4 regions of the Bifidobacterium sp. KRGSERBCFTRI genome follow, and region 1 is predicted to be linked to each of the others. Evidence: riboswitches for the same ligand, from Rfam matches in the RefSeq annotation. Region 1 holds a riboswitch; each other region holds the start of a gene.
What was found. Region 1 has a riboswitch for thiamine pyrophosphate ahead of OGI63_RS10775 (hydroxyethylthiazole kinase). Riboswitches for the same ligand answer to the same signal wherever they lie in the genome.

Region 1 (7,460 bases):
GAAATCGACGTGAATGTACGGATTGATCGTGAGCAGGTCCGTGATGCCCTGAACACCAGCGAGCAGAGCGGTGTCGGCCGTGCGGAACGCATCCACGATGCCGATGGAGCTGTCGTCGAGTTCAAGAAGTCGGTCGTTCGGAATGACGATGAGCGCGTCGACCTCTTCGCGCAGATTGTCGATGCCCAGCGCTGCCGAGGCGGCACGCTGCGGGCCTTCGAAGGAGAACGGACGAGTGACGACTGCAATGGTGAGCGCGCCCTGCTGGCGTGCTGCGCGGGCGACCAGTGGGCTTGCACCGGTGCCGGTGCCACCGCCCTCACCGCAGGTGACGAACACCATGTCGGCGCCCTTGACGGCCTCTTCGATCTCGGACTGGTGATCCTGGGCGGCCTTCGCGCCCTTCTCCGGATCCGCCCCCGCGCCGAGCCCTCGGCTCGAGGCGTCGCTCAGCGAGATCTTGACATCGGCGTCGGAACGCAGCAAATCTTTCGCATCCGTGTTGATTGCCACGAATTCCACATTCTGCAGACCCTCGGCAATCATTCGGTTGACTGCATTGCCACCTGCGCCACCGACACCAACGACCTTGATGATCGTGGTGTCGTTGAAATTGTCGGTCTGGGCGATCTCGCTCACGTTAGTCTCCTGTCACTCACGGTTGTACACAACTGTACCGCAGATGGGTGAGAAAACAGGCCTCCCTCCACTGGCCAAGGCCAATCCGCTCACCCTCCTCTTTACATTCCTCGTAGACACCGTAGACCCGATTTCCGAAAGTTTTCTTAAAACGTGTCGCTCAGTAGCTCGCATCCATCGGGTCGTCGCCGAACAGTCGCTCGCGCTCCTCGTGGGTCGTGGTCCGCGAATCGAGCCAACCATATGGCAAATGCACCTTCTTCGCAAAGCGAACACGACCCCTCGGCTGGTCCACCACCCGTTCAGGATACTCGATGTTCGGGTCAAGCGCGTCCACCTGCTCACGAACATCCTTCAAACTCTCGCATTCCATGAACGCGCGCCTGGTGGAGCCCCCCACCGGGAACCCTTTCAGGTACCATGCGACATGCTTACGCAGGTCGTGCACAGCCATCCGCTCGTCACCATCGTAGAACTCGGTGAGCAGCTCGGCATGGCGCATGATGATGCGCCCCACCTCGCCGAGGGTGGGGTTGATACGCACGTCGCTGCCGGCGAAGGCGTTGCCTATATTGCCGAAGAGCCATGGCCGCCCTTGGCACCCGCGACCGATCGCCACTCCGGCACACCCGGTTTCGTTCACCATCGCGATGGCGTCCTCGGCACCCCAGATGTCGCCGTTGCCGAACACCGGTATGTCGAGCGTGCTCACGAGCTCACCGATCCGGCACCAATCCGAATGACCGCCATAGTATTCGGCAGTGGTGCGGGCATGCAGGGTCACTGCGCTGCACCCCTCCTCCTGAGCTATGCGCCCGGCTTCGAGGAAGGTCTCATGCTCATGGTCCAGCCCCACGCGGATCTTCGCGGTCACCGGAATGTTCGCCGGCTCGCACACCGCAACTACGCGCTGGACAATCTCGGTGAACAGATCCGTTTTCCATGGCAAGGCCGATCCTCCACCACGCCGGGTGACTTTGGGAACCGGGCACCCGAAATTGAGATCGAGATGATCCATCATGCCGTTGTCCACCAGGAACCGCGCCGCTTGTTCCATAATCGACGGGTTCACGCCATACAGCTGCAGCGATCTGATGCGCTCGCTCGGTGCGAACCTGCACAACCTGAGCGCCTTCGGATTGCGCTCGACCAGCGCGCGTGCAGTGACCATCTCGGCCACGTAAAGGCCGTCGGGCCCATATTCCTCGCACAGCACACGGAACGGCCAGTTCGTCACACCTGCCATCGGGGAGAGCATGACCGGAGTGTTCACCATGACATCGCCGAGCCTGATCGGTGCCAACGGACCGGCCAAAACCGGTTCAAGCCGTGCACCGGCATCTGCGCAATCCTTGGCATCTGGGCTTGCCTCGCGTTGCCGGGATGTGTTCAGTATCGTCTCCTGCTCGCTCATATCCCCTCGTTCATGTGTCCGAATTGTACAGAGTATCGTATGAATTATTCGCACGCTCGCCTCGTACGCAAAATCGCCTGCGTCCCGCAATCTCAGGCATACGGGGCGCAGGCGATTGATGCATGGCAGATCAGTACAAACCGCCGGCCTCGGCGATATGCACGGTCTCGGGCCATTCGGCGCCACCCATCGACACCGGTTTGAGCGGCACACGTGTACGTTTGTCGTTGATGCGCTTGGCCACGTAGTCGGCAACCTGGGTGAGCGCCACGCGCTCCTGCTGCATCGTGTCACGCTCGCGAATCGTCACGGCCTGGTCATCAAGAGTGTCGAAGTCGACGGTGATGCACAGCGGGGTGCCGATCTCGTCCTGTCGACGATAGCGGCGGCCGATCGCACCGGATTCGTCGTAGTCGATCATCCAGTCATTGAGACGCAGATCCTGCGCGAGGTCCTGGGCCACCGACTGCAGTTCCGGCTTCTTGCTCAACGGTAGCACCGCGGCCTTGACGGGAGCGAGACGCGGGTCGAGACGCAGCACCGTGCGCTTGTCTACGCCGCCCTTGGTGTTCGGGGCCTCGTCAACGTCGTAGGCATCCACAAGGAAGGCCATGAGCGAACGCGACAGACCGGCTGCAGGCTCGATGACGTACGGAATGTACTTCTCGCCGGTGGCCTGGTTGAAGTAGCTCAGGTCCTCGCCGGAATGCTTGGCATGGGCGCCGAGATCGAAATCGGTACGGTTGGCCACGCCCTCGAGCTCACCCCAATCGGAGCCCTGGAAGCCGAAGCGGTATTCGATGTCGACGGTGCGCTTCGAATAGTGTGCGAGCTTTTCCTTCGGATGCTCGTAATGGCGCAGATTCTCGGGGTTCACACCGAGGTCGATGTACCACTGTGTGCGGGCGTTGATCCAGTACTGATGCCAGTCCTCATCGGTGCCCGGCTCAACGAAGAACTCCATCTCCATCTGCTCGAACTCGCGGGTACGGAAGATGAAGTTGCCTGGCGTGATCTCGTTGCGGAAGCTCTTGCCGGTGTTGGCGATGCCGAACGGCGGCTTGGAGCGCGACGAGGTCATCACGTTCTTGAAGTCCACGAAGATGCCCTGTGCCGTCTCCGGTCGCAGATAATGGAGGCTGTTCTCATCTTCCACAGGACCGAGGTGCGTACGCAGCATCATGTTGAAGTCACGGGGTTCGGTCCAATTGCCGCGGGTGCCGCAGTCCGGGCACACGATGTCCTTGAGGCCATTCGGGGGCAGCTGGTCGTTGTGCTTCTCGGCATACGACTCCTCGAGCTTGTCGGCGCGATGACGCTTGTGGCAGGTGAGGCATTCGATAAGTGGATCGTTGAACACCGACACGTGGCCGGAGGCGACCCACACCTCGGACGGCAGGATGATCGACGTGTCGACGCCCACGACATCTGGTCGGGTGACGACCATCGAGCGCCACCATTCGCGCTTGATGTTGTCTTTGAGCGCCACGCCGAGCGGCCCGTAGTCCCACGCAGAGCGGGTGCCACCGTAGATCTCGCCGGCCGGGAACACGAAGCCGCGACGCTTGGCGAGGGAGACAACTTCATCGATTTTGGAATTAGCCACAATGCACCTTCTGGTTTGAACGGTTTGGGGTCTTATACAAGGCTTCACCCTACCGTTGGCGGCTGACACGCAGGGAGCCCGTTCCGGTGCCCATGTGGGGTGATGACACGCATGAGCACAGCAGGCGTCGAGAGTGTTCAATACGTTTGGAATACACATGTCAGGGGAGCTGATAGAGCTGAGAGTGGCTTCGCGCCTAACCCTTCGAACCTGTTGGCTAGCACCAGAGTAGGGAGTACAGATGACCACAGCGTCGACCACGCCGAATTCCGACACATCCAATCTACACGAGGTCGCACCAGACGACCCCATTCGTGAGCGTATACGCCAGGCGGCGCAGAATGTTCGCGAGCAGACCCCGCTTGCGCAGTCATTCACCAATTTCGTCACCATTAATCTGGTGGCCAATGCGCAGCTCGCCGCGGGGGGCACCGCCGCCATGAGCTTCCTTCCCAACGATGTGACCTCGTTGGCCTCTTCGTGCGGTGCCACATACATCAACGTGGGCACGCTGCTGCCGTTCTACCGCGATGCACTGCAGGAGATCTCGGAGCATCTGAGCCGCCATGGCTGCAAGTGGGTGCTCGACCCGGTGGCAGCCGGCGTTGGCGTCGCGCGCACCGAGATCCTCAAGGGGTTCAAGGATTACCCTCCCACCGTCATCCGCGCCAACGCATCGGAGGCACTGGTGTTGCACGACATGTGGCAACTGGGCGATGCAGCCGGAACGGATGAGCACAATGGGCCCGCAGGCGTGGAGGCCGCCGACAGTGTGGATGCCGCCATCACCGCGGCCACCGATCTGGCGGCGTATCTGGCGCTCCACTCCCCCACCCACACGGGGGCCGTCGCGGTCTCCGGCGAGGTCGATCTCGTCACCGACGGACGACTCGTCTACCGACTTCCCGGTGGAAGCGCGATGATGACGAAGATCACCGGTGCCGGGTGCTCGCTTGGGGGTGTCACGGCCACCTATCTTGCAGTGGCCGATCCACTGGTGGCATCACTGGCCGCCTCGATGCTCTACAACGTATCTTCCGGAGCCGCCGAACGAGCATCGCATGGGCCGGGATCGTTCCAAACCGCGTTCCTCGACGCTCTGTGGAACGTTACGCCGGAGGAAATCGCCTCCGCACCGCTCTATTTGGCCTAGAATCTGCCATGGCACGGCATGCCGGCACACAACAAACGAATCAGGTGACACAATGAACTCGTTCCCATACCCATCCATGCGCGACCGTTTCGACCTGCGCTTCTATTTCGTGGTCGGCCCCGACGATTGCGGCAACCGGCCGATTCTCGACGTCGTGGCCAAGGCCCTCGACGGAGGCGCCAGTTTCATCCAGCTGCGCGCCAAAACCCAGGATGTCGCCGAGATCGTCTCCCTGGCGAACGACATCGCCGAAGAGATCGCAGGCCATCACGTGGAGCACTCGGTGGCCTTTGTGGTCGACGACCGGGTCGATGCCGCGCTCGAGGCCCGTGCCAAGGGCATCAAGGTCGACGGGGTGCACATAGGTCAGGACGACCTCGATCCAGTGGTGGCACGAAAGCTGCTTGGACCTGACGCGATCATTGGACTGTCGGCGAAAACCGTCGACGAAGTGCGCGAAGCCAACCATCTGCCCGAAGGCACCATCGACTACATAGGAGCCGGCCCACTGCACATGACGGCCACGAAGCCCGAGAGCATGATCGTCGACGAAAATGGCGATATCACCACGCTGAACGTCTCCTCCATCGACGAAATGCGCACGATGAGCAAGTATCCGCTCATCGTGGGCGGTGGCGTGAAAGCCGACGACATTCCCATGCTCGCCAAGACGAAGGCCGACGGCTGGTTCGTCGTATCCGCCATTGCCGGCGCCACCGACCCGGAGCAGGCCACTCGCCGTCTGGTCGATGACTGGACCGCCATTCGCGGCGACGAGAAGCCCCGGTACACCGGACGCAAGCCTGCTGCAACCAAGCTGCCGGCCGTGCTCACGATCGCCACAACCGACTCCTCCGGCGGTGCCGGCATTCCCGCCGACCTCAAGACGATGCTCGCCAATGATGTATTCGGCGAATGCGTGGTGGCGGGCATCACGGCGCAGAACACGACCGGCGTGCAGGCCATCGCCGCCGTGGACCCCAGCATCGTGGGCGCCCAGATCGATTCGGTTTTCGACGATATTCGACCCACCGCCGTGAAGATCGGCGTCATCGTGGGCGTTGAATCTGTGAAAACCGTCGCCCGCAAACTCAGGGACCACCAGGCCACGAACATCGTGGTCGACCCGGTCATGGTGGCCACAAGTGGGTCGAGTCTTGCCGCGGACGACACAATCGCCGAGGAAATCAGCAGTCTCTTCCCGATTGCCACGGTGATCACCCCGAATATTCCTGAGGCACAGGTGCTGGCCCAGATGCCGATCGGCAACCAGGCCGACATGGAGACCGCGGCCGTCCAACTCGCCAAGGACTATGGCACCTGCGTGCTGGTCAAAGGCGGCCATGGCGTGAAGGACGCCGACGACGTGCTCGCATTCCCGACCGGTGCCGTCACGTGGTTCGAGGGGGAACGCATCGCCAACGACAACACGCACGGCACCGGCTGCACGCTGTCGTCCGCAATTGCCTCGTATCTCGCCCAAGGCGAGGACCTCGAAGACGCCGTACGCGACGCCAAGGCATACCTGAGCGGAGCTCTGCGCGCGAATCTTAACCTCGGCAAAGGTCACGGTCCGATGGACCATGCCTGGGCGATGCACTGAGCAGAAGGCAATCTGAAATTCCATAGCTGTGTGGCTGAGCGATGAACAGACATGCCCGGTCGCACGCCTGCGACAAAGGAGAAGACACATGAACAGCCCTGATCGCAATGCGGTGCGGCAGGAAGTGCCCGTGGACGAGCACGGCAAACCGATCATCAACACGGTGGCGGCAGTGGCGATCGCCCCCAGCGGTGTCGGCGCCGAGCTGAGCGAATACGTGGCGGAAGCGGTGGAGGTGATCCGCGAATCCGGATTGCCGAACGAGACGAACGCCATGTTCACGAACATCGAGGGAAACCTTGACGATGTGCTCAAAGCGGTGCGCGACGCCACGGTGAAACTCGCCGAACAGGGATACCGCACCGGCGTGACGCTCAAGCTCGACATTCGCCCGGGCTTCTCAGGGCAGATCAGCGAAAAGCAGCAGCTCGTGGACGAGATACTCACCAAGCGGTAAGCGGCACGGAATATGTGGGTGTGCCGTCGGTATGTCATGTGCATATTCGGCATAGGACGTATAAGGTGGAATCATGACGACGATGAAGGAAATCGCACAAGCGGCCGGAGTCTCCGTCTCCTCGGTCTCGCTCGTGCTCAATGGGCGTGATTCGGGGCGCATCAATCCGCAGCTTGCGAACCGCATACGCGAAACCGCAGAGCGAATGGGGTACCAGCCCAATGTGCTGGCCCGCTCCCTACGCACCAACCGGACGTATATGATCGGGTTCATCAGCGTCGAAGTGGCCACCACGCCATATGCGGGCGGTATGATCCAAGGTGCACAGGACGCCTTGAGCTCGCTTGGCTACATGCTCCTCACCGTGAACGGAGACACCGAACAGGCCCTGGAAAGCGAGATCCGCGCTCTGAAACGCTACGGTGTGGATGGCTTCCTGTATTCCGCGATGTCGAACCGCGTGATGACGGTGCCCAAATCACTCGCCAAGTTCCCTCTGGTGCTCGTCGACGCCGCAGAGGAGACCAATCGCTTCCCGTCCATCGAACCGGACGAGTTCCGCATCGGCTATGACGCCACCACCAGACT
Region 2 (7,460 bases), 1.3 Mb from region 1:
GATCAGCGAGCCGACCGACTGGCCGAGCGTCTGTCCGATCGCGTCGACGTCGTTGGTGATGCGGCTCAGCACGTCGCCGTAGCTGACTTTGTCGAAATATTTCAGCGGCAGGCGATTGATTTTCTGGCTGATCGCCTCACGCAGCTGCTGTGCCGTGCGTTGCGTGACGTTGGCCATCAGCCAGCTTTGCAGGTAGCTCAGCAGCGCGTACCCGACGTACAGCGCGACGAGCAGCCATGCGATGCGCGACACCGCGTCCATATCGATCGAATTCATGACGGGCTTGCCGTGCACCATGGCCGGCAGACCCTTCGTGATCTCGTTGGTCATGTCCTTGAGCTTGTCCGGGCCGATGATCTGGCACACCGTGCCGGCAGCGCCCAGAACCAGCGCGAGAATCATCACCGGAATGTACCGGCTGCAGAATTTCACGAGCTTCTTCATCACTCCGCCGAAGTCCTTCGGCTTTTCCACGGCCCCACGGCCGCGTCCCATTCCTCTTGGCATGTCTCCCCCTTTCAGCGCTTCAGTTCGTCTTCGCTCAACTGCGATTCGGCGATCTGCCGATACACTTCGCACGTGTCGAGCAGTTCCTCGTGCGTGCCCTGGCCGACCACTTTGCCGTCGTCGAGCACGATGATGCGGTCGGCATTCATGATGGTGCCGATGCGCTGCGCGACGATGAGTTTCGTGGAATCCTTCGCTTCCTTTTCGAGCGCGTCACGTACGGCACGGTCGGTTTTGAAGTCGAGCGCGGAGAAGGAATCGTCGAAGATCAGGATTTCCGGATGACGGTAGACGGCGCGTGCGATCGACAGACGCTGCTTCTGCCCGCCCGAAACGTTGGAACCGCCCTGCGAAATGCCGGAATCGTACTTCTTCTGCTTTTTGTCGATGAATTCCGTCGCCTGCGCGACGTCGCATGCGCGGCGCACGGTGTCGTCGTCGCGGTCCGTATCTCCGTACGCGACGTTGCTGGCGATCGTTCCCTTGAACAGGAACGACTGCTGCGGCACGTAGCCGATCTTGTCGCGCAACGCCTTCAGCTTGTAGTCGCGCACGTTGACGCCGTCGACGAGCACCTCGCCTTGCGTGGCGTCGTAGAAACGCGGCACGAGGTTGATGAGGGACGATTTGCCGGAGCCGGTCGAGCCGATGAACGCCACCGTCTGACCCTTCTTCGCCTTGAAATTGACGCCTTCGAGCATGGCGTGACGCGAGTCGGGGTAGGCGAAGCTCACATTGCGGAATTCGATTTCGCCTTCCTCGCCCGGCTTGCCCGCGTCCTGCGTGCCGTCGGTGACCATCGGCTCGGTGTCGATGACTTCGAGCACGCGCTGCGCGGACACGTCGGCGCGCGGCCAGAGCACGAACACCATGCTCAGCAGCAGGAAGCTCATGATGACCTGGATGGAGTAGCTGGAGAACACCACCATGTTGGAGAAGGTGGTGAGCTTGTCGACGGCTTCGGCAGCGTCGATGAGGTACGCGCCGATCCAGTAGACGGCGAGCATCAGGCCGTTCATGATGGTGTTCATCAACGGCATCATGATGGCCATGGCACGGTTGGTGAACAGCTGGGTTTCGGTGAGTTCCTTGTTGGCTTCGGTGAACTTGGCTTCCTGATAGTCCTCGGCGTTGTACGCGCGCACCACGCGCAGGCCGGTGAGGTTCTCGCGCGCCACGAGGTTGATGTTGTCGGTCAGGCGCTGCATGGCCTTGAACTTCGGCATGACGAAGTGCATGAGCACGGCGATGACCACCAGCAGGATGGCCACGGCGATGCCGGTTGCGAGCGTCCAATCGAAGCCCTTTCCTGCGATCTTGCACACGGCCCACACGGCCATGATCGGCGCTTTGACGATCATCATGAGGCCCATGGTGATGAACATCTGGATCTGCGTGATGTCGTTCGTGGAGCGGGTGATGAGCGACGCGGTGGAGAAACGGTTCATTTCCGCCGGTCCGAAGCTTTCCACCTTGTTGAATTCAAGCGAACGCAGGCGCTGGCTGAACGAGGCGCCCACGCGCGCGGCGATGAAGCCGGTGACGACGGCGCAGGCCGCCGATCCGAGCGAGACGAGCAGCATTTTGCCGCCGGCCACCCAGATGTCGTGCATTTCGCTGCCGGGGGTTTCGACGAGCTGCGTGATGTCGGCCATGTAGTCCGGCAGGGTCAGGTCAAGCCAGATCTGACCGACGATGCTGACCAGCGCGACGAGCATCTGACCGATCTCCGCTTTGGAGAGGTATCGTACGATGCGAAGCATGCTTGGTTCCTTCTCTTGTTTTGTGTTTTGCTTGTTTTCTTACGATTAGTTTTTGCGATTTTTCGCGGTTTTTGCGATTACTGGATTGCGATTACTTACACTGTGAATTATTTACAGCGTAAGATACTACGCGTCTTCCTGTGCGTTTCCTGAGAACGCGGCTTTGACCTCGTCCGCCGTGGGGCGCGGTTTGCCGGGCATGCACAGCGACATGTACGTGGTGAATTCCTCGGTGAGCTCAACGAATTCGCGCGCGCGTCGCTCCCCCATTTGCGAGAAGATCCAGCAGATCGCCTCGCGCATGCTTTCGCGCTGACGTTCGGCGCGCTCCCTGCCGGCTTCGGTAAGGTTCACGTGCACCACACGGCGATCGTCAGGGTCGGATTCGCGCGTGATCTGGCCTTTTTTCTCCAGTGCGGACAACAGTGCAGACACGCGTCCGGTGGTGGTTTTCATTGAAGAGGCGAGCTGCGATGGCGTCAGCGGGCCTTTCCTATAGAGTTCCTGCACGGCGAAGGGTTCGCCCTTCGCGCCTTTCACCATCTCCTGCTGCATGCGCGAGCGTTTGTCCCATGTGTTGGTCGCCAATTCGTGGAACAGTTCCTCTTCAAAGCCCACGCGGCACCTCCTTCCGTCGCAATCGCCGTCATAATATCTTACAGTGTAAACATTTTACAGTGTAAGTTATTCCCAGGGCGATTTTGCAGCGAGCAAGCTACAGAAGGCACGAAAAAGGCCGCGGCCCGAATCGCGATTATTGTGCGGAATCGGGCGCGGCCAATCGTACGTATTGCGCGGAATTCAGCCGCGACGGGCGTCGACGGAGGCGTTCAGCATCGCCAGCTCATCCTGCGTGAGCGTCAGTTCGGTGGCGGCGAAGGAATCGTTGATTTCCTGCGGATTGCGGGCGCTGGGGATGGTGAACAACCGCTCGTAGCGGCTCAGTTCCCAGGCGAGCACCACGCGCTGGTAGGAGCAGCCGTGGTTGCCGGCGACCGTGCGGAACGGGTCGTACGCGCGCTGGTCGAACGCGTCGAGGAAGCCGCCGAGGGGGCTCCAGCACACGAACGCGAGTCCAAGTTCCGCGCAGTGCTCCATCGTATGCTCAGGGTCGGGGTGCGAGGGCGAGAACTGGTTCTGCACGGCGATCAGCTTGTCGCCGAGAATCTCGCGGGCGATGTCGATCTGCGCGTTGTCCACGCGGGAAATGCCCGCGTACCGGATCACGCCCTCGTTAAGCAGCTGCTTCAGCGCGCCGACCTGGTCCTCATAAGCCACTTCCGGGTCCGGTCCGTGCGAATACAACAGGTCGAGCGTATCGACGCCCAAGTGCAGCGCGGATTCCTTGGCGTCACGAATCATGGTTTCGGGGCGCGAATCCGCCATCCACCCGTATTGACTGCCCGCCGCCTGCAAATGCTGGCGTTCCCCGCCAGGCCGACGACTGCAGCCCTCGGAATCCCGCCCCTGAGTGTCCGATTCTGGCGAATCGGACACAGGAGCAACAAAAGCGGGGATCTCCATGGTGCGTCGATAGCCAGTTTTCGTGGCGACCAGCACTTCATCTCGGGGGCCATTCCACGAAGCGAGCGCATCACGCACCAACTTTTCGCCGTACCCCAAATCTTTCGCAGTGCCAGTGCCAGGCTCGCTCGGCAGATAATACGACCAAGCCGTATCCAAATAGCGAACACCCGCGTCCAAACCGGCATGAATCGTACGAATCGCAGTATCGCGATCCGGACGCCCCTCAATCGCCAAAGCCATCGTTCCCATGCCGAGCCGAGGAATCGTAAATCCTGCCAACTCACCGTTCATCATCATCTTCCCCTTCCTTGCAAGCACGCAGCCGATTCGCACATGTTCACATCAAGACTAACCCAACGTGAACCGGCGCAAGCTTGTCGGGCGCCTGCGCGAAGATAAAGGCACAACCGAACGGGAGCCGAAAGGCTGAGAGGGAGCTCATACAGCTTCGACCGAGGACTTGATGCGGGTAATGCCGCCGTAAGGAGACGGGTTGTTCGCGCCGCAAGGCGTATCTCATCTTCCGTTCGCGATAACCGAATATCGCGTGATTAGGGTCACGGAGGGGCGCACCACCTCATAGGGTACGGTTCCTTCGGCGACCCTTTTTTCGTACCAACCGTGAATGTCCGATTCACCGGAAGCAGACGCTCGGAAGCCCACAAAGCAGTTCTGAACGTCCGTTTCGGCGGGAACGGCACTCGTGGGGCCTGACATACAGAAGGGAACCGAAATGATCATCAACGGCAAGGAAGAGGACGTCGCCACGCCGATCACCGTGGCCGAACTAGTGGAGCAGCGCGGTCTGCGCGCCGACCGCGTGGCCGTGGAGCTCAACGGCGAGATCGTGCCGCGCGCCCAGCGTGCGCAGACGCAGCTCAAGGGCACCGACACGTTGGAAATCGTCACGTTCGTGCAGGGCGGCTGAGCACAGCAGCGAAACAAACCATACGAACGGAAACGAGAATACGAGAACAACCATGACTTTTGAACCATCCGCATCGCAGGCGCAGATCGACGCCCGCCAGCACGCTTTCGACAACCAGCCCGACCCGGCCACCTTGGTCAGCCGCGAGGAGATCCGCGCAGCCCTGCTCGACCGTCACACGGCCGCCACACAGGACAAGCTCGACGCGGCGCACGTGGCCATCTGCGGCTGCGGCGGCCTCGGCTCCACCATCGCGGTGGCGCTGACCCGCATCGGCGTCGGCCACCTGCACTTGATCGACTTCGACCGCGTGGATATGACGAACCTGAATCGCCAGCAGTATTTCCTGAAGGACCTCGGCCAGTACAAGACGGAGGCGCTGCGCAGCAATCTGCGCCAAATCAACCCGTTCACGGACATCACCATCGACACCGTCAAGGTGACCGACGAGAACGTGCCGACGCTGTTCGAAAACGAGGACATCATCTGCGAGGCGTTCGACGTGCCGGAAAACAAGACGATGCTCGTCAACGCGGTGCTGGAGAATCTGCCGGGCAAGAAGCTCGTCAGCGCGTCCGGCATGGCCGGCTTCCGCAGCTCCAACCTGGTGAGCACGCGTCGCGTTTCGAAGAACTTCTACTTCTGTGGCGATGGCGAGACGGCTCCGGTACCGGGTGCCGGCCTGATGGCGCCGCGCGTGGGCGTGGTCGCCTGCCACGAAGCGAACATGATCACGCGACTGATCCTCGGCGAGGAAGACGCCTGACGCACTGCTACGTTACTCCACTGCCGTAATCGAAATTTTTATTGCGATTACAAACGCACGTTGCACACAACACAACAGCGACGCAACGGCAACACAACAGCAGCACAGCAATCGCAACAACAACAAACACCCCAACGAAAGGAACCGACGATGAGCACCGAAAACACCATCACCACCGCAGCCGCCGACGTCGCGGCCGCACCGAACGCCACGCTCGACGAGCTGGTCGGCACCACCACGAACACGGCGATCCTGCCGGAGCCGGACGCTCATGCGTACGACGAGATCGCCACCGGCGACGCCGACCCGCTGATCCTCGGCGGGCACAAGTTCACGAGCCGTTTCATCCTCGGTTCCGGCCGTTACGACCTGAACCTCATCAAGGCGACCATCGAGAACGCGGGCACGCAGATCGTCACCATGGCGCTGCGCCGCTGCCGCACCACCGAAAACAACCTGCTCGACTACATTCCGAAGGGCATCACCATGCTGCCGAACACGTCCGGCGCACGCAATGCAGAGGAAGCGGTGCGTATTGCCCGTCTCGCGCGCGAAGTGTGCCAGACGGACTTCGTGAAGGTGGAGATCGAGCATGAGGCGAAGTATCTGCTGCCCGACAATGAGGAAACCATCAAAGCCACGAAACAGCTGGCAAAAGAAGGCTTCGTGGTCATGCCGTACATGTTCCCCGATCCGATTGCGGCGAAGCGTCTTGAAGACGCAGGTGCGGCTTGCGTGATGCCGCTTGGCGCGATGATCGGCTCGAATAAGGGTCTGCGTGCACGCGATTTCATTGAAGTGATTATCAAGAATTCCAATGTTCCGGTGATTATCGACGCTGGTATTGGCCGTCCGAGCCAGGCTGCGGAAGCCATGGAAATGGGCGCGGACGCGGTGATGGCATACACGGCCATCGCTTCCGCCGGCAATATTCCGCTGATGGCACGCGCGTTCAAGAAGGCGATCGAAGCTGGTCGTGAAGCGTATTTGTCTGGCTTGGGCAAGGTTACGGAAGATCATGCCGTGCCGTCCAGCCCAACGAACGAGGCCGACTACATCGGCTGATTCGCGTCGGTTTCGTACGATTCGTGCACTAACGTTTCGCACTGTTTTATTGCGATTACACGACGAGGGTCGGTGGAGACGCACATTTTCGCAAGGTTTCCACCGACCCTCTTTCGTCAGATGCGCGGCACGTAGCGCAACACGCGCATGCCACGCATACCGCAGCGACAGGCAATACGTCTACTTCCCTAGAGCCGCCTTCAGGTCGCGGTTCTGGAACCGCTCGTGCAGCAGGCAGTAGCCACCGAACACGACAAACCAGACCAGGCCGGCGACTGCGGAACCGAGCGTGTCGGAAGACAGGAACAACGTGACATACACGACCACGTAGAACGCGACCGCAATCCAATCGCACACCTGCCAGGCCGGCATCACGAAGCCGTCCGGCAGAAAGTCGGCGCTTTGACGGTAGCGGCGGTGAGCAAGCATCGTCAGAATGTAAATGAAGATCACGACGGCGCTGGCGGCCGAGGCGAACAGCACGAACGCGCCGGAAACGCCCGGAATCGCGTTGATCAGCGGGGAGAACAGGATCATGCAGCCGGACACGATAATCGCCTTCGCCGGAACCTTGCGGTCCGACACTTCGCCGAGACGCTGCATGGCGGGCGATTCGGAATCCTGCGCGAGCTGGTACAGATGGCGTCCAGCCGAGTAGATCAGCGAGTTAAGCGCTGACGCGGCTGCGGTGATCACCACGAAGAACACGAGCGCGGCAGCCCAGTCGAGGCCCGCGTACTTAAACACCATGATGAACGGGGAGCCGAACGAGCCGTCCGCGTTCTGGTGGAAGTTGCGCCACGGCACGATCGCCATGATGGCCACGAGCGCGCCCACGTAGAAGATGAGGATGCGCATGATCAGCTCGTTGACGGCTTTCGGCAGCACTTTGCGCGGGTTCTGG
Region 3 (7,460 bases), 260 kb from region 1:
GAGCTGCAACTGACCGAGGGCATACGAGAGCGTGCGCAATCGTTGATCGGGCAGATTCCGAATGCCGACGATCTTCTGGAATCGATAGCCAACGCAATCCCGCAGGAGGGCATGGAGTCTCTCATCCCGGCATTGGTGGACGACCTCGAACCAGTTTCGAGCATGCTGCCGAGGGATTGCATCGTAATGCTGTTCGACCCGGAACGGCTGCGTCGTGCAGTGGATGACCTGATGAAGACGGCGAACGAGTTCCTCGCCACCAGCTGGCATGTGGCCGCATCGGGACATGGCGCGGGTGCGCCGATCTCCTTCGAAGCCGCGAACTTCCTTGATCTTGATGAGGTGGTGGGCCAGCTCACCTACTCTAACCATGAGCTATGGAAGGTGAGCGGGTTCACTGTGGACCAGTCACTACCGGGGCACGTGCAGATCGATGCGGTGGCGCCACAGGATCTCCACGGCAGTGGCGAGAAGGCCGAAGACCATCTCGGCGAGCTCATTCGCAAGGATTACGCGGTCGTTATCACAGCCGCGGCACAGGGCACGCTGAGCCGCCTCAAGCGCATGCTCAATGAGATCGGCGTCGTGCATTTCGACACGATTCGTTCGCAGGCGCAAGACGGTTTTATCGACCACGCGTCGAAGACCGCGTTGCTCACCGAGCGCGACCTCACCGGCCGCACCAGTGTCGCCGCAGGGGTCAAGACGGCACGGAAACGACGCAAATCCATTGATCTTATGGAATTGAAACCGGGCGATTTCGTGGTGCACGAACAGCACGGCATCGGTCGGTTCATCGAGATGCGCCAACGCACAACCGGCTCGGGCAAGAACCAGGCCACCCGCGAGTACTTGGTCATCGAATACGCGCCGAGCAAGCGCAATGCGCCGCCGGACAAGCTGTTCATACCCACCGACCAGCTCGATCAGGTGAGCAAGTACATCGGTGCTGAGATTCCCAAGCTCAACAAGCTCGGCGGGTCGGATTGGGCGCAGACCAAGGCGAAGGCGAAGAAGCATGTGCATGAGATCGCGCAGAACCTCATTCGCCTGTATTCCGCGCGTCAACGTGCCAAGGGATTCGCGTTCAGCAAGGACACCCCGTGGCAGAAGGAGCTCGAGGACGCCTTCCCATACCAGGAGACGGCGGACCAGCTCACCACGATCGACGACGTCAAGGCCGATATGGAGAAACCGATTCCCATGGACCGTCTCATCTGCGGAGACGTAGGCTTCGGCAAGACCGAGATCGCGATCCGCGCCGCGTTCAAGGCGGTGCAGGATTCCAAGCAGGTGGCTGTGCTCGTGCCGACGACCCTGCTCGTGCAGCAGCATCTGCAGACCTTCACCGAACGTTTTGAGGGCTTCCCGGTGAATGTACGCGCCATGAGCCGATTCCAAAGCACGAAGGAGATCAATGAGACGATCAAGGGTCTTGCCGACGGCACCGTCGATGTGGTGATAGGCACCCATAAGCTGCTGAATCCGAAGATCAAGTTCAAGGACCTGGGCCTTGTGATCATCGACGAGGAGCAGCGTTTTGGTGTTGAGGCGAAGGAGACGCTCAAGGCCGTACGTACGAATGTCGATGTACTGAGCCTGTCGGCCACGCCGATTCCACGCACGTTGGAGATGGCTGTCACGGGCATTCGCGAGATGTCCACGCTGGCGACTCCGCCCGAGGACCGCCTGCCCGTGCTCACCTATGTGGGCGCCTATGAGGACGCGCAGGTCACCGCGGCGATTCGACGTGAACTGTTGCGCGGCGGTCAGGTGTTCTACATCCACAACCGTGTCGAGGGCATAGAGGAGAAGGCCAAGCGTCTGCAGGACCTCGTTCCCGAAGCCCGGATAGGCATTGCCCATGGCAAGATGGGACGTAAGCAGCTCGACCAGATCATCCGCGATTTCTGGCATCGTGACATCGATGTGCTGCTGTGCACGACGATTGTCGAGACGGGTCTGGATATCTCGAATGCGAACACGCTGATTGTGGATCGTGCCGACCGATTCGGCCTCTCCCAATTGCACCAGCTCCGTGGACGTGTCGGCCGAGGCCGTGATCGTGCCTATGCCTATTTCCTGTACGATCCGAGCAAGCCGATGACCGAGCAGTCCCACGAACGCCTGGTCACCATTGCGCAGAACACCGCATTGGGGTCCGGCTTCGACGTGGCCATGAAGGATCTCGAGTTGCGCGGCACCGGCAACCTGCTGGGCGATGAGCAGAGCGGACACATCGAAGGCGTGGGCTTCGACCTCTATGTGCGTATGGTGAGCGAGGCGATCGAGGATTACAAGGATCCGGAACGCACGGAACCGGTTGCGGTCACCATCGACCTGCCGATCGAGGCATCGATACCCGTGGACTACATCGGTTCCGACAAGCTGCGGCTGGAGGTCTACCGCAAACTGGCCGGTGCCCGCAGCGAGAAGGATCTGAACGAGTTGCGCGACGAACTGACCGACCGCTACGGCAAGCCGCCAAAGGTGTTCGAATCATTGTTCGACGTGGCGCGTCTTCGTGAAAAGGCACGCGCGCTTGGCATCAGCGAGATCATCGGCCAGGGCAGGAAGCTGCGCATCTCGAAGATCGACCCTGCCGAATCGGTGCAGCTGCGCATCTCGCGCATCTACCCAGGTGCCCAATACCGGCCCATGTTGAACGCGTACACCATACCCACGCCGTTCGAAGGTTCGATGGGTTCCGGTCCGATGGAATCGGATGAGGTGCTGCGTTGGACCGAGCAGCTCCTCGACGATCTAGCGTGGTCTGCAAAGCCTGTGAAGTAGCGGCGGAAGGGTTTGGATGGGTGGGGCCTGAGCGGGGCGTCGTTTCGTCGAGGTGTCTGCATGGCGGGGCTTCGCTACGCCGGCAGCACGCTCCTCAACGGCGCCTCGCTCAGGCCCCACCCATCCAAACCCATCGAATCTCTCCGCAGACACGCGCACGCACAGACGGTGTTATTCGTGAAGCGCGTCGTGCAGTCGACGTTCTAATGCGGCGAAATCAGAAGGCCGGTTGTCTGTGTCCACTTCGGTGCGATCGATACGGAGTTCCTCGCGGATTGTGCCGTTTCGCAGCACGAGCACACGATCCGACAGACGCAGGGCCTCGCCGATGTCATGTGTGACCATGATGGTGGCGAACCCGTGTTCGTTCCGCAATCTGAGCAACAAATCCTGCATGTCCCAACGGGTGAGGGCATCCAAAGCCCCGAATGGCTCATCGAGCAGCAGCAGGTTCGGCTGACGAACTAATGCGCGGGCGAGCGAGACCCGTTGCATCTGACCGCCGGAAAGCGTGTGGGGCAGCACATCAGCCATGTCCGGCAACTGCACGTGCCGCAACGCGAGCAGGGCCGCCTCCTTGCGGAACTTGCGCCTGGTGTCAATCCCCAATGTGATGTTGTCCCATACCTTGAGCCAGGGCACGAGACGGGCATCCTGAAAGCCGAAGGCGTACTCGCCGGAAACATCGATGCGCCCCGAATCCGGCGGAACCAGCCCGGCGATCATGCGCAACAACGTTGATTTGCCGCATCCCGAGCGTCCGATGAGCGACACGAATTCGCCTTGGCGAATCGTGAGGGTCACATTGCGAAGCACGGGGCGCCCGTCGAACATCTTGGACGCCGAGTCCATGTTCACAACTGGTGCCATGGAAACACTCCCTTTCCAATTCGAACAACCTGCATATGCCGGAGGCTGTGGGGGAGCCGGCCGGGAAGCATTGCTGAGGAGCGTGCTGCCGACGCAGCGGAGCCGCGCCATGCAGACACCTCGACGAAGCAAGGCTTCCCGGCCGGCTCCCCCACAACCTCCGATGAGGCAATCAGGCCGAGCAATCCATTGACGCCGCCTGCAAGTCCGGCATTGCGTCAATGAATCCGAAATCGACATACTCCTGCGCCTGGGATTCCAGCATCTTCAATCCCTCTGCATCAATCGGCTTGATCACCGGCACATTGAACCTTGCGATCTGTTCGGTCACGTCATCGGATGCGCCGAATTCCCGGTATGCGTCGGTGATGATCGACGGCGTGGCCTGCGCCACGTCGGATTCCCTGACGAGCGCCCGATACATCGCTTTCACCGCTTCGGGGTGCTTGGTGGCGAAATCCTTCGACACCATATGAATCGAGACGTTCTTATTCCCGTATTCCGTTGCGTTCACGAGCAGTTTCGCGCCCGGGGTCGCCATTGCGGCGGCCAGATTCTGGTCGAAGGAACTCAATGCGTCGATCTGTCCCGAAGTGAAAGCCGCCTGGAAATTGGAGGGGCTCATCTCGACGATGTTCACCCTGCCTACATCGAGTCCGTCATGCTCGAATGCCTTGTGCAGCACGTAATCGCCGGTGCCGCCGCGTTTTATGATCGCAACGTTCCTGCCGTAGAGGTCTTCAAGTGAGTTCACCCCAGATTTCGGCGAGGCCACGATTCCTTGCGAATCACCGGTGTAATACTCGATCGCGAAGGCCACCCACGGTTGGCCTTGCGCCACGAAGTTGATGTACGAGCCGGTGCCGGTGCTCGTGGCATCGGCATTGCCCGACAGCACTGCTGAGTATGCATCCGTCGGGTTGTATGGGCCGGTGAATTTGACGTTGGTGTGCTGCATCGTCTCGTCAAGAAAGTCTTCGCCGCGTACGGTGGTCAGGTAATTCGCGGTCGACAGATAGGCCACGCGCATGGTCGTGGAGGAATCCGCGGCATTCGGTTCGCCGCAGGCCGAGCATGACAGTGAGAGCAACGCTGCGCATGCGGCGGACGTGAATCTGAGCATGGTGGATCGTGACATGATTCTCCTTGTTTGGGTGCATATGGGTGTACCCATATGTCTCATGGGATTGGTCATTGTAAGGGTGAACCTGATTGCCGCTATATGGAGTATCAGTGTGCGCATGGAACGACGAGCCGTTCCAATGCACCCACCAGCCATTCGCTGAACAGCCCCAGGAATGCATAGAGCACAATGCACAGCACCATCTGGTCGGTCCGGTAGAACTGCTGGGAACGCGAGAGAATGTAGCCGATGCCTGCCGAGGAATTCACCGTCTCGCAGGTCACCAACGCGATCCAAGACACGGTGAGTGCGAACCTCAGCCCCGTCATGAAGCGCGGGAGCGTGCCCCGCAGCAGGATCTTCGCGAACACGGTGCGTTTGGGCAGGTGGTATGCCTGCGCCAATTCGAGCAGTTTCGGATCGATGCCGCGCACGCCGTCGCGCACATTCACATAGATCAGCGCAAACGCGCCGATGGCGATCAATGCCACCTTCATCGTCTCCCCAATGCCCAACAGCACGATGAGCAGTGGGGAGAGCGCCGGGAACGGCACGGCCCTGAGCATGTGTATGGGCTTGTCCATGATTGCATGGCCAATGGTGCTTGACCCTGCGATGATGCCGGCTGGCACCGCCGTCACGACACCCAGGGCCACGCCGAGAGACACTCTGTAGAGGCTTACGCCTATGGATGGCAGCAACAGCCCCTCGCTGTGCAACGCAAGGAGCGCCTGCCACACTTCGCCGGGGGAGGGCAGTGAACGGTTGTGCGCCGGTCCTCCGGTGGCCAAGGCCCACGCGAGCACGATGAGCACCGTGGAAGCCCACAGCGCGCAGAAGCGGGGTGCGCGGCCATGATGCCACGGAATGAATCGCGTGCCGATCCGGCTCGCAGTCTTGGTATGTTCGGCTGCGGGCACGGCGTATGCGGCGGAGCGTGCCGGTGCACCGGTCGTGCCCATCGAACTGGCATCCCGGTAAGGGTTCCCGGACTCGTTCGTTGCAGACTGGGTCATGACATTCCCTTCGATAGCATTGTCTATGTCAGGTTCAACGAGTGTGATCTCAGCCCAGCCGACCCGCTTTGGCGTCGCTTCCAGCATGTTTGAAGGTCATGGCCCGGGCACCCCGTGTCGCTGTTCACGTTGTCGGAAGGCTCGGACAATACGCGTGTCGCAGTCGAAAAGAGTCGTGGGAGCGCTCACATTTTTTCTGATCCGCTCCCGCCAATCGTCCAACAATCTCATTACGCTGGAAACTGTCATCACAACCTATGCACATTAAGGAGAAGTTGTGGCAGCAATTGAAAGCGTGTACGCACGCCAGATTCTTGATTCCCGCGGCAACCCGACCGTTGAGGTCGTGCTCGACACCGATGACGGTGCTCGCGGCCTGGGTCTCGTTCCCTCCGGCGCCTCCACCGGCGAAGCCGAGGCTTGGGAGCGTCGCGATGGCGACAAGTCCGTCTATCAGGGCAAGGGTGTCCTCGGTGCCGTCAAGGCGGTGAACGAGGAGATCGCCCCGAAGGTCATCGGCATGGACGCCACCGACCAGCGCGCACTCGATGACCTGATGATCGAGCTCGACGGCACCCCGAACAAGGGCCGTCTGGGCGCCAACGCCATCCTCGGTGTCTCCCTCGCCGCCCTTTATGCGGCCGCCGAGAGCGCCGAACTGCCGCTGTACCGCTATATCGGCGGCACCAACGGCCATGTTCTCCCGGTTCCGAACATGAACATCATGAACGGCGGCGCACACGCTGACTTCGCCACCGACATCCAGGAGTACATGATCTCCCCGTACGGCTTCCAGACCTACTCCGAGGCTCTGCAGGCCGGCGTCGAGGTGTACCACACCCTCAAGAACGTGCTGAAGAAGCAGGGTCTGGCCACCGGTCTCGGCGATGAGGGCGGCTTCGCTCCGAAGATGAAGACCAACGAGGATTCCCTCAAGTACATCATGGACGCCATCTCCGCCGCCGGCTATGAGCCGGGCAAGCAGATCGGCATCGCCCTCGATGTCGCCTCCTCCGAGTTCTACAACAAGGAGACCGGCAAGTACCACTTCGATGGTGAGGACCGTGATTCCGAGTACATGCTCGACTTCTACGAGAAGCTCGTCGACCAGTTCCCGATCGTCTCCATCGAGGATCCGTTCCAGGAGGAAGGCTGGGAAGACTGGGCCAAGATCACCAAGGCCCTTGGCGACCGCCTGCAGTTCGTCGGCGACGATCTGTTCGTCACCAACCCGGTGCGTCTGAAGAAGGGCATCGATATGGGCGCCGGCAACTCCCTGCTGGTCAAGCTCAACCAGATTGGCACCGTTTCCGAGACCCTCGACGCCATCGAGCTGGCCACGAAGAACGGCTTCACCTCCATGGTCTCCCATCGTTCGGGCGAGACGCCGGACACCACGATCTCCGATCTCGCCGTCGCCAAGAACACCGGCCAGATCAAGACCGGCGCCCCGGCACGTGGCGAGCGCATCGCCAAGTACAACCGCCTGCTCGAGATTGAGGAAGAGCTCGGTTCGACCGCCGAATACGCTGGCTACAGCGCATTCAAGGCATGCCGGAAGTACATGTGATTCGAAACGCATTCTGGTTTGACCGGGTGACCCGTCCTTAGGGACCTTATTCGCTAATACCCGCCGCACGTCGAATGCGGCGGGTATT
Region 4 (7,460 bases), 160 kb from region 1:
CGGATCAATTCGCCGCACACATCGAAACCGTGCAACAGTATATGGACGATTACGACCGGCTTGCCGACACCAAGCAGATCAAGTATCTGCTGTCGGACAATCCGCAGGAACGCATCATCGGGCTGTTGTACCGCGACCAGCAGCGCACCATCATCGACAGCATGCGTGTGGCGGCCCATAATCTCGACGCACAGACCAAGGAGCTGCTCAGCGCGGTCGACGCGGCCATGGCGGACGATTTCAGCCAGCATGCGGCGCAATGGCTGCTGCAGGTGGACGATCCGACGCAGGTGAACGAGCTCATCGACCGATACGGCAAACAGCGTGAGTATTCGTCGATGCGGGAAATGCTCACCGGACTGGAATCATTGCACAAGCTGCGCTCGGACGTGAAGCAGCAGGTCTCGTCCGCGGTCAGCAATCTGCACAGCGAGGAAGCCTCGGCGGCTGCGATCGCCGTACCTGAGCGCAACGGCGATCTCGATCCGGCCGGATGGTACACGCTCGCCACGAACGTGGTATCAACGATGGGCGTGCAGATCGAGCAGACCATGGAATTCAACTGCGGCGGCCAGTCAGGTGAGAATCCGAACGGATTCGTGGCGGCCTATTACTGCCAGATGCCCGACCGCACGCAGCGGGATGTCGTGCATATCCTCACCACGCACCCAGGTTGGACGCAGACCGCGCGAAGCCCTTGGCTGGTGGACATGGTCAAGCACGAGCTCTCGCACCGTTCGATCATGGTCTCCTGCGGCACCACCCAACCGACGATCGCGGCCGACCGCACCGAGGCGGTGACGAATTCCTATTCGGTGCTGTTTTTCGGGGCCGATCGCAACCGCATCGCCGACCAGCAGCAGGGCGTCGCCGAATACGCGATGGATGCGCACAGCGACCAGCTGGCCACAGCCATCCACGATGGCAATTGCGGGTGATGTGAGTCGGTTTCCGCTTGGCGACTATTGCACATCCTTGAATTCGATAGTCCAGTTCTTCGCGTCGTCGCCAAGCACATTGCGCACATACTGCTCTAGAATAGTCCACGCGCGAGCTTCGGCTTGGGCAAGCAACGCCGAATCGGTTTTCGCCTGCTTCAGCATGCTTTGCTGGGCCTTATCAAACATTTCCGTTTTCTCTTCGGCGGTAATCGAAGTGGCGAAACCAGTGCTCACCAGCGGTTTGCTGAACGACTTCTCATTTACGTCCGGATCATCCAACACGTGAGCTGGAGGCACGGTAATGATTACTTTATGACCGTTGGCATCTGGACTAATTGTTACTTTATCGGCATCAATACCGTACTTCACGATGCCACTGTATTCCATCCACATACGTTTGTAGCCATTATTGAAAAACCACGATCCCTCATGACTGAGCTTGGCCGTGTTGTGGTAATAACATTTTAATGTGGCCATCTGTGCGATATACGTGGCATTCGAGAAAGTTGGGATAGCTTCTTTCTTTTCCTCGCCGCACCCTACAGCAGAACATGCAAGCGTAGCAACACATAATGCGGCAATCGCACGTTTCATGGAACGATTATTCGTCAGCATGCGCGGTCTCCTTAGTGAGCTTTACGGTCTCGGCCTTCTGCAATTTGTATCCTTTTGCTTCCACGAGATCCTTGGTCAACGCATCCACAGTTTGTTCAAGATTGCTGGCAGCAATAGAAATAATGTCTCCGTTTGTCTTGGTTTCCTGTTGCGCATCCTGCTTGCAAAGCTTGATCACCTCATCAATTTCAACGGACGGATTGTTCTCGAAAAAGTCGAGGCTGCCGCTATCAACCACGACGTCCCCAATAGTCGGCTTCGGCAGAATCGGAGTGACGGTCTTCGCGGTATCGTCCACTTCGAACGTGATATCGCTCATCTTGACGCCAGCAGTCACCGTCGCCTCATATGCAACATGCCACTTGTCCTTACCAGCATTGTCTTTCTTTACAGCAACACCGCCATAATGGAATTTCGCGGTCGATAGATCGTCGATATTCACAGCCGCCTGCAACTGGCTTTCCACACTGATGGTAGATTCGGTCCTTGCATTGTCAAAAACAGGTTTAACGACACCGTTCCACACAAACAGGACAACTGCAACAGTGACAATTGCCGCAACAGCGCCAAACAACACCTTACGCAACTTTTTTGCACTGAGATCGCCGAACAACCTATCGCAAAGACCGCCCCGCCTCCTTCGACTCCCGTCATTTCTCGCCAACGCACATTCCTTTCACGGTTCTCTTCCGTCAACAATTCTATCCCCGCACGCAAATACATAGGGACGTCACAAACGTCTCAGGAAATAATACGGGGAAGCCCATCTCGTGGAATGATTATCGGAAATAATCCGATATTTGATGACGTTTCATCATAATGAAAATGCCCGCCATGTCTTCCTGCAAGGCAGGACAGCACACATACCACTTACTACTTCCACGCCGGCTTAAACATTCGGATGGGATACTCAAAAGAGCGTGGAAGAGGCGACCTGCTATTCAGCACACGAAATGCTGCAGCCGAACGTACAATGGTCGCCCCATGTCTTCGCTATTCGGCGATACCGTTTTTGGACTAAATCAGCCAATCGGTCACGTCCTTCTCGGAAACAGATTCCGAGAAACGGTGCCCGGTAAGCCATGTACCGCTGCCTGCCATTTTCTGGAGCGTGGATGCACTGTTGCCGATATCGGAGCTGGCGGAAGTGCAGAACGGAATGATCGTCTTACCTGCGAAATCGTTGGATTTGACGGAATCGTTCACCAGCCAAACAGGTGCCATCCACCAAATCGGGAAGCCCAGATACACAGTGCTGCCGGCACCGACCATGTCATGGACCGGAATCATTCGCGGCCGGCACGTTCCTTGACATAACCGACGAAGCGGTCGACCGCCTCAGGGGTGTCGTGGCGAAAGAACATGCTGGTCTTGGTGTCAAGGCCCGCGATGGTTGCCATCTCGCTGTCGGAGAGCCGGAAATCGAAAATGTTCAGGTTTTCTTCCATGCGCTCCTTGTGCGTGGACTTGGGCAGAGCAACGATGTCGCGCTGGGTGAGCCAACGCAGGATCACCTGCGCGACGGACTTGCCATGCGCCTCGCCGATCCTGGCCAGGGTGGGATTGGAGAACATGTTCTGCATGCCCTCCCCGAACGGAGCCCATGCTTCCTGAGCCACGCCCCGCTTGACCATGTTCTTGCGAGCTTCGATCTGCTGGTTGAGCGGATTAGTCTCGACCTGATCGACCATCGGGGCGATCTCATTGAAGGCGACCATATCGGCCAGACGATCCGGATAGAAGTTACTCACGCCGATGGCGCGGATCACGCCGTCCTTGTAGAGCTTTTCGAGTGCACGCCACGCGCCGTAGGTATCGGAAAACGGCTGGTGCAGTAACACCAGATCGAGATAGTCGGTGCCAAGCTTCTTCAAGGACACATCGACGGACCTCAGCGTGTTCTCATAGCCGTAATTGCTGATCCAGATCTTGGTAGTGAGGAACAGATCCTTACGATCGATACCGGAATCCTTGATTCCTTGGCCGACTTCGGCCTCGTTGAAGTACGACTGTGCGGTGTCGATATGGCGGTACCCGGTCTCGATGGCCTCGCGCACGCAGCGAGGAGCATCGTCCTTGCTGATCTGGAAGACGCCGTATCCGATCTTCGGAATCTCAATACCGTTGGCAAGTTTCACGTATTCCACTGTTTTTCCTTCCATAAATTCGTCGGTATTCAGTGCCGGCATGTATGCCGTTCTGACCCCCACGATAAAATCCGGTAGCTGCTACCGGTCAAATTACGGCACGCCGGTACTATCTACCGGTATTAATAACCGGAAATGTGACATGATAGGTACAAACAAAAAGAACAATGCGCCTCAAGCCCGACCCCATCCGGCGGCACCCGCCGAACGTCCTGCCGCGCAGCGTCCGAAAGGAGCCACGTATGGCAATCACGGCAGTGCCACTCCATAAGAACATGAAAACCTATACGATGAAGCAGGCCTGCAAACTAACCGGCATGAATTACGAAGCATTGAAGTTCTATTGCAATTCAGGACTCGTGCCCGGTCTCAAACGAGACCAGAACAACCGACGCGTCTTCGACGAGCGATGCATCGCATGGATCAACGGCCTGACATGCCTCAAACGCTGCGGTCTGGGCATCAAGGAGATGCGGCACTACACGCAACTCTGTCTTAAAGGTGAGTCATCGATACCGGAACGTCAGGAAATCCTTGCCGAAAAACGCGAGCATCTGGAGACGCAACTGGAGGAACTGCGTAAAGCCATCGCATACATCGATGAAAAACAGCGCTTCTACGCCGACGTGACTGCCGGCAGGACGGCATACTGCAGCAACGTCATCGACACGACGCAAAGCGACTGACTGCGTTCCGTAGGTGATTTTTGCGTTCCGTAGGCGGTCAGCTTCGAATCCGGACACGAGCAAACGCCTAATTCCAGGCATCTCGCCGATGCTTATCCGGCAGCAACCACCTACGGAAGCCCAAAATCACCTACGGAATCGCGCCTGTCAAGGGACGCAGATAGATTAACCACTGTTGTAAACATGCGGGGGTGCTTGATGTCCAAGTCCATCAAGCTGAGATAGGCATGAACGCCTGACCCTTTGAACCTGTTGGTTAGGACCAACGTAGGGAGCAGATCATGAGCGATGACCCATCCACCAATGACGCACTCGGCACATTGCGTGCCGCCATCAAACAAGCCGTCACGGACGTGCGCGGGCAGACACCATTGGCGCAGTCGTTCACCAATTTCGTAACCATCAATCTGGTGGCCAACGCGCAGCTCGCCGCGGGCGGCACCGCGGCCATGAGCTATCTGCCGGATGACGTGATCGCCACCGCCGAAATCGCAGGATCCAATTACATCAACGTGGGAACGTTGCTGCCGTTCTTCAAGAACGCGCTGCCCGAGATCGCGCGCAAGCTACATGAGAACGGCAAAACCTGGGTGCTCGATCCGGTCGCGGCCGGCATCGGCGAGACACGCACCGCCATCCTCGAATCGTTCCGTGACGTTCCGCCGACCATCGTGCGCGGCAACGCCAGCGAGATCATCGCGCTCGACGCGATGTGGGGACTCGCCGACGCCGACAGCACCACGCCCGCGACCCGTCCCGCCGGCGTGGAAGCCGTCGATGAGGTCGATGCCGCGGTCGACGCGGCCAAGCGTCTCGCCCGCCATCTGGCGAAGCGCTCCCCCGTTGGAGCAGGCGCGGTCGCGGTGTCCGGCGCGGTTGATCTGGTGACCGACGGCGAGCGCACGTTCCGCCTGCCCGGAGGCAGCGCGATGATGACGAAGATCACCGGCGCCGGCTGTTCGCTCGGCGGCGTGACCGCAACGTATCTTGCCGTGGCCGAGCCGCTGGTCGCCGCCCTTGCCGCGTCGCTGCTGTATGATCGTGCGTCCGAAATCGCCGAAGTCAAATCCGATGGCCCCGGTTCGTTCCAGGTGGCGCTGCTCGACGCGCTGTGGAACGTCACCGCCGACCAGGTGGCCGCGTCCGACATCATCGAAACCAACTGACCGCAACGTTCCGTGGATGGTTTCGCACCATCGCAATCGTATATACGGAATATATACGTTCAGTGCGGTGCGACGGAAAATAAACGGAAAATAACAAGACTTCTTCTGGAGCACTTACCCAAAGAACAACAAAGGGGAGACCAATGAATAATTATCCATTCGCCTCGATGCGCGACTGCTTTGATATGAGCGCGTATTTCGTGGTCGGTCCGCAGGATTGCAAGGGCCGGCCGGTGACGGATGTGGTGGATGACGCGTTGCGTGGGGGCGCGACGTTCATCCAATTGCGCGCCAAGAACGCGGATGCGAAGGATATCACCGAAATGGCCCGCGATATCGCGCAGGTCATCAAGAACAGCGGCAAGTCCGATTCCGTGGCGTTTGTGATCGACGACCGCGTGGATGTGGTGTGGCAGGCGCGCGACAAGGGCATCAAGGTGGATGGCGTGCATATCGGCCAGACCGATATGGAACCGCAGGAGGCTCGCGCGCTGCTCGGCGAGGATGCCATCGTGGGCCTGTCCGCCGAGACCGAAAGTCTGGTGAAGCTTATCAACGAGCTGCCGAGCGGCTGCATCGACTACATCGGCGCCGGCCCGCTACATGTGTCCACCACCAAGCCGGAGGCTTCCGTGGGCGGCAACGACGGTTCCGGGCACACGCTTGACGAGGAACAGATCAACGCGATTTGCGCGGCGAGCGAGTTCCCGGTAGTGGTCGGCGGCGGCGTACATGCCGACGATATGGAGATGCTGGCCCGTTCGAAGGCGGCCGGCTGGTTCGTGGTGTCCGCGATCGCCGGTGCCGACGATCCGGAAGCGGCCACCCGCGAAATGGTGACGCGCTGGAAGGCGGTGCGCGGCGACGCGAAGCACGGCTATGCGCCGCGTGTGAAGTAGTCCGTCGTACAGGAAATCGACAAGCCCGCTGAGATGAGCGAGAAGTTCCGCAAAGGTGGTTCTACACTGTATCAGTGAGCTCAGTGAAGATAATCAATGAATCAGTGAGCCTAATAAGGAGAGTTACCATGACCAGCACATTGCCACCGGTATTGAGCATCGCAGGATCGGATTCGTCCGGCGGTGCCGGCATTCAGGCGGATTTGAAGACCATGCTCGCCAACGGCGTGTTCGGCATGACCGCGATCGCGGCGCTGACCGCGCAGAACACCACCGGCGTGACGATGGTCACCAACACTCCCCCGGAAATGCTTGCGGCGCAGATCGACGCGGTGTTCGAAGACATTCCGCCGGTGGCGGTGAAGATTGGCATGGTGTCCAGCGCCGAGCTCATCACCGTGATCGCCGACCGTCTGACCGCGCACAACGCGAAGAACGTGGTGCTCGACCCGGTGATGGTGGCCACGTCCGGCGCGAAGCTCATCGAGGATGATGCCATCGCGGCGCTGACGTCCAAACTGTTCCCGCTGGCCACTGTGATCACGCCGAACATGCCGGAGACCCAGGTACTGTGCGACTTGGCCGTAGAGCAGGGTGCGGGCGCAATCGACTATGAGAACGGCGAATCCATCTCCACCGAGAACGACATGGTGACCGCAGGTCATCTGCTCGCCGGCCATTTCGGCTGCGCGGTGCTCGTCAAGGGCGGCCACGGCACGCATGACGCGAGTGACGTGCTTGTCGAGCCGGATGGCAAGATCACCTGGTTCCGTTCCCGTCGCATCAACAACCCGAACACGCACGGCACCGGCTGCACACTGTCTTCCGCCATCGCCAGCCATTTGGCTCTTGGCGAGGCGCTGCCGACGGCCGTCGACCATGCCAAGCTGTACCTGACCGGCGCTTTGGAAGCGCAGCTCGATCTTGGACATGGTTCCGGTCCGATGGACCACGCGTGGAAGTGGCGTTGAGCCAAGCCACGCGAACCACGGCAACCGTTGGAACA

Region 2: another riboswitch for thiamine pyrophosphate. It lies ahead of thiS (sulfur carrier protein ThiS); the one in region 1 lies ahead of OGI63_RS10775 (hydroxyethylthiazole kinase).
Region 3: another riboswitch for thiamine pyrophosphate. It lies ahead of OGI63_RS09680 (ABC transporter permease); the one in region 1 lies ahead of OGI63_RS10775 (hydroxyethylthiazole kinase).
Region 4: another riboswitch for thiamine pyrophosphate. It lies ahead of OGI63_RS11460 (hydroxyethylthiazole kinase); the one in region 1 lies ahead of OGI63_RS10775 (hydroxyethylthiazole kinase).

What each region holds. Positions count from the first base shown of each region.
Region 1 is NZ_CP109653.1:2,484,687-2,492,146, forward strand. It holds gene ftsZ (cell division protein FtsZ) at 1-639, opposite strand, end outside; gene dusB (tRNA dihydrouridine synthase DusB) at 800-2,053, opposite strand; gene OGI63_RS10770 (glycine--tRNA ligase) at 2,184-3,659, opposite strand; TPP riboswitch at 3,812-3,912, shown strand; gene OGI63_RS10775 (hydroxyethylthiazole kinase) at 3,901-4,812, shown strand; gene thiD (bifunctional hydroxymethylpyrimidine kinase/phosphomethylpyrimidine kinase) at 4,865-6,415, shown strand; gene OGI63_RS10785 (MTH1187 family thiamine-binding protein) at 6,504-6,872, shown strand; gene OGI63_RS10790 (LacI family DNA-binding transcriptional regulator) at 6,946-7,460, shown strand, end outside.
Region 2 is NZ_CP109653.1:377,283-384,742, reverse strand. It holds gene OGI63_RS01555 (ABC transporter ATP-binding protein) at 1-507, opposite strand, end outside; gene OGI63_RS01550 (ABC transporter ATP-binding protein) at 519-2,270, opposite strand; gene OGI63_RS01545 (MarR family winged helix-turn-helix transcriptional regulator) at 2,397-2,888, opposite strand; gene OGI63_RS01540 (aldo/keto reductase) at 3,072-4,094, opposite strand; TPP riboswitch at 4,199-4,302, shown strand; gene thiS (sulfur carrier protein ThiS) at 4,531-4,725, shown strand; gene thiF (sulfur carrier protein ThiS adenylyltransferase ThiF) at 4,778-5,491, shown strand; gene OGI63_RS01525 (thiazole synthase) at 5,642-6,556, shown strand; gene OGI63_RS01520 (amino acid permease) at 6,737-7,460, opposite strand, start outside.
Region 3 is NZ_CP109653.1:2,223,539-2,230,998, reverse strand. It holds gene mfd (transcription-repair coupling factor) at 1-2,793, shown strand, start outside; gene OGI63_RS09690 (ABC transporter ATP-binding protein) at 2,965-3,663, opposite strand; gene OGI63_RS09685 (ABC transporter substrate-binding protein) at 3,836-4,801, opposite strand; gene OGI63_RS09680 (ABC transporter permease) at 4,894-5,802, opposite strand; TPP riboswitch at 5,790-5,927, opposite strand; gene eno (phosphopyruvate hydratase) at 6,080-7,372, shown strand.
Region 4 is NZ_CP109653.1:2,640,808-2,648,267, forward strand. It holds gene OGI63_RS11430 (hypothetical protein) at 1-938, shown strand, start outside; gene OGI63_RS11435 (DUF4230 domain-containing protein) at 963-1,556, opposite strand; gene OGI63_RS11440 (DUF4230 domain-containing protein) at 1,543-2,220, opposite strand; gene OGI63_RS11445 (flavodoxin) at 2,574-2,846, opposite strand; gene OGI63_RS11450 (aldo/keto reductase) at 2,843-3,718, opposite strand; gene OGI63_RS11455 (MerR family transcriptional regulator) at 3,946-4,389, shown strand; TPP riboswitch at 4,567-4,680, shown strand; gene OGI63_RS11460 (hydroxyethylthiazole kinase) at 4,671-5,555, shown strand; partial or broken gene OGI63_RS11465 (thiamine phosphate synthase) at 5,699-6,448, shown strand; gene thiD (bifunctional hydroxymethylpyrimidine kinase/phosphomethylpyrimidine kinase) at 6,583-7,425, shown strand.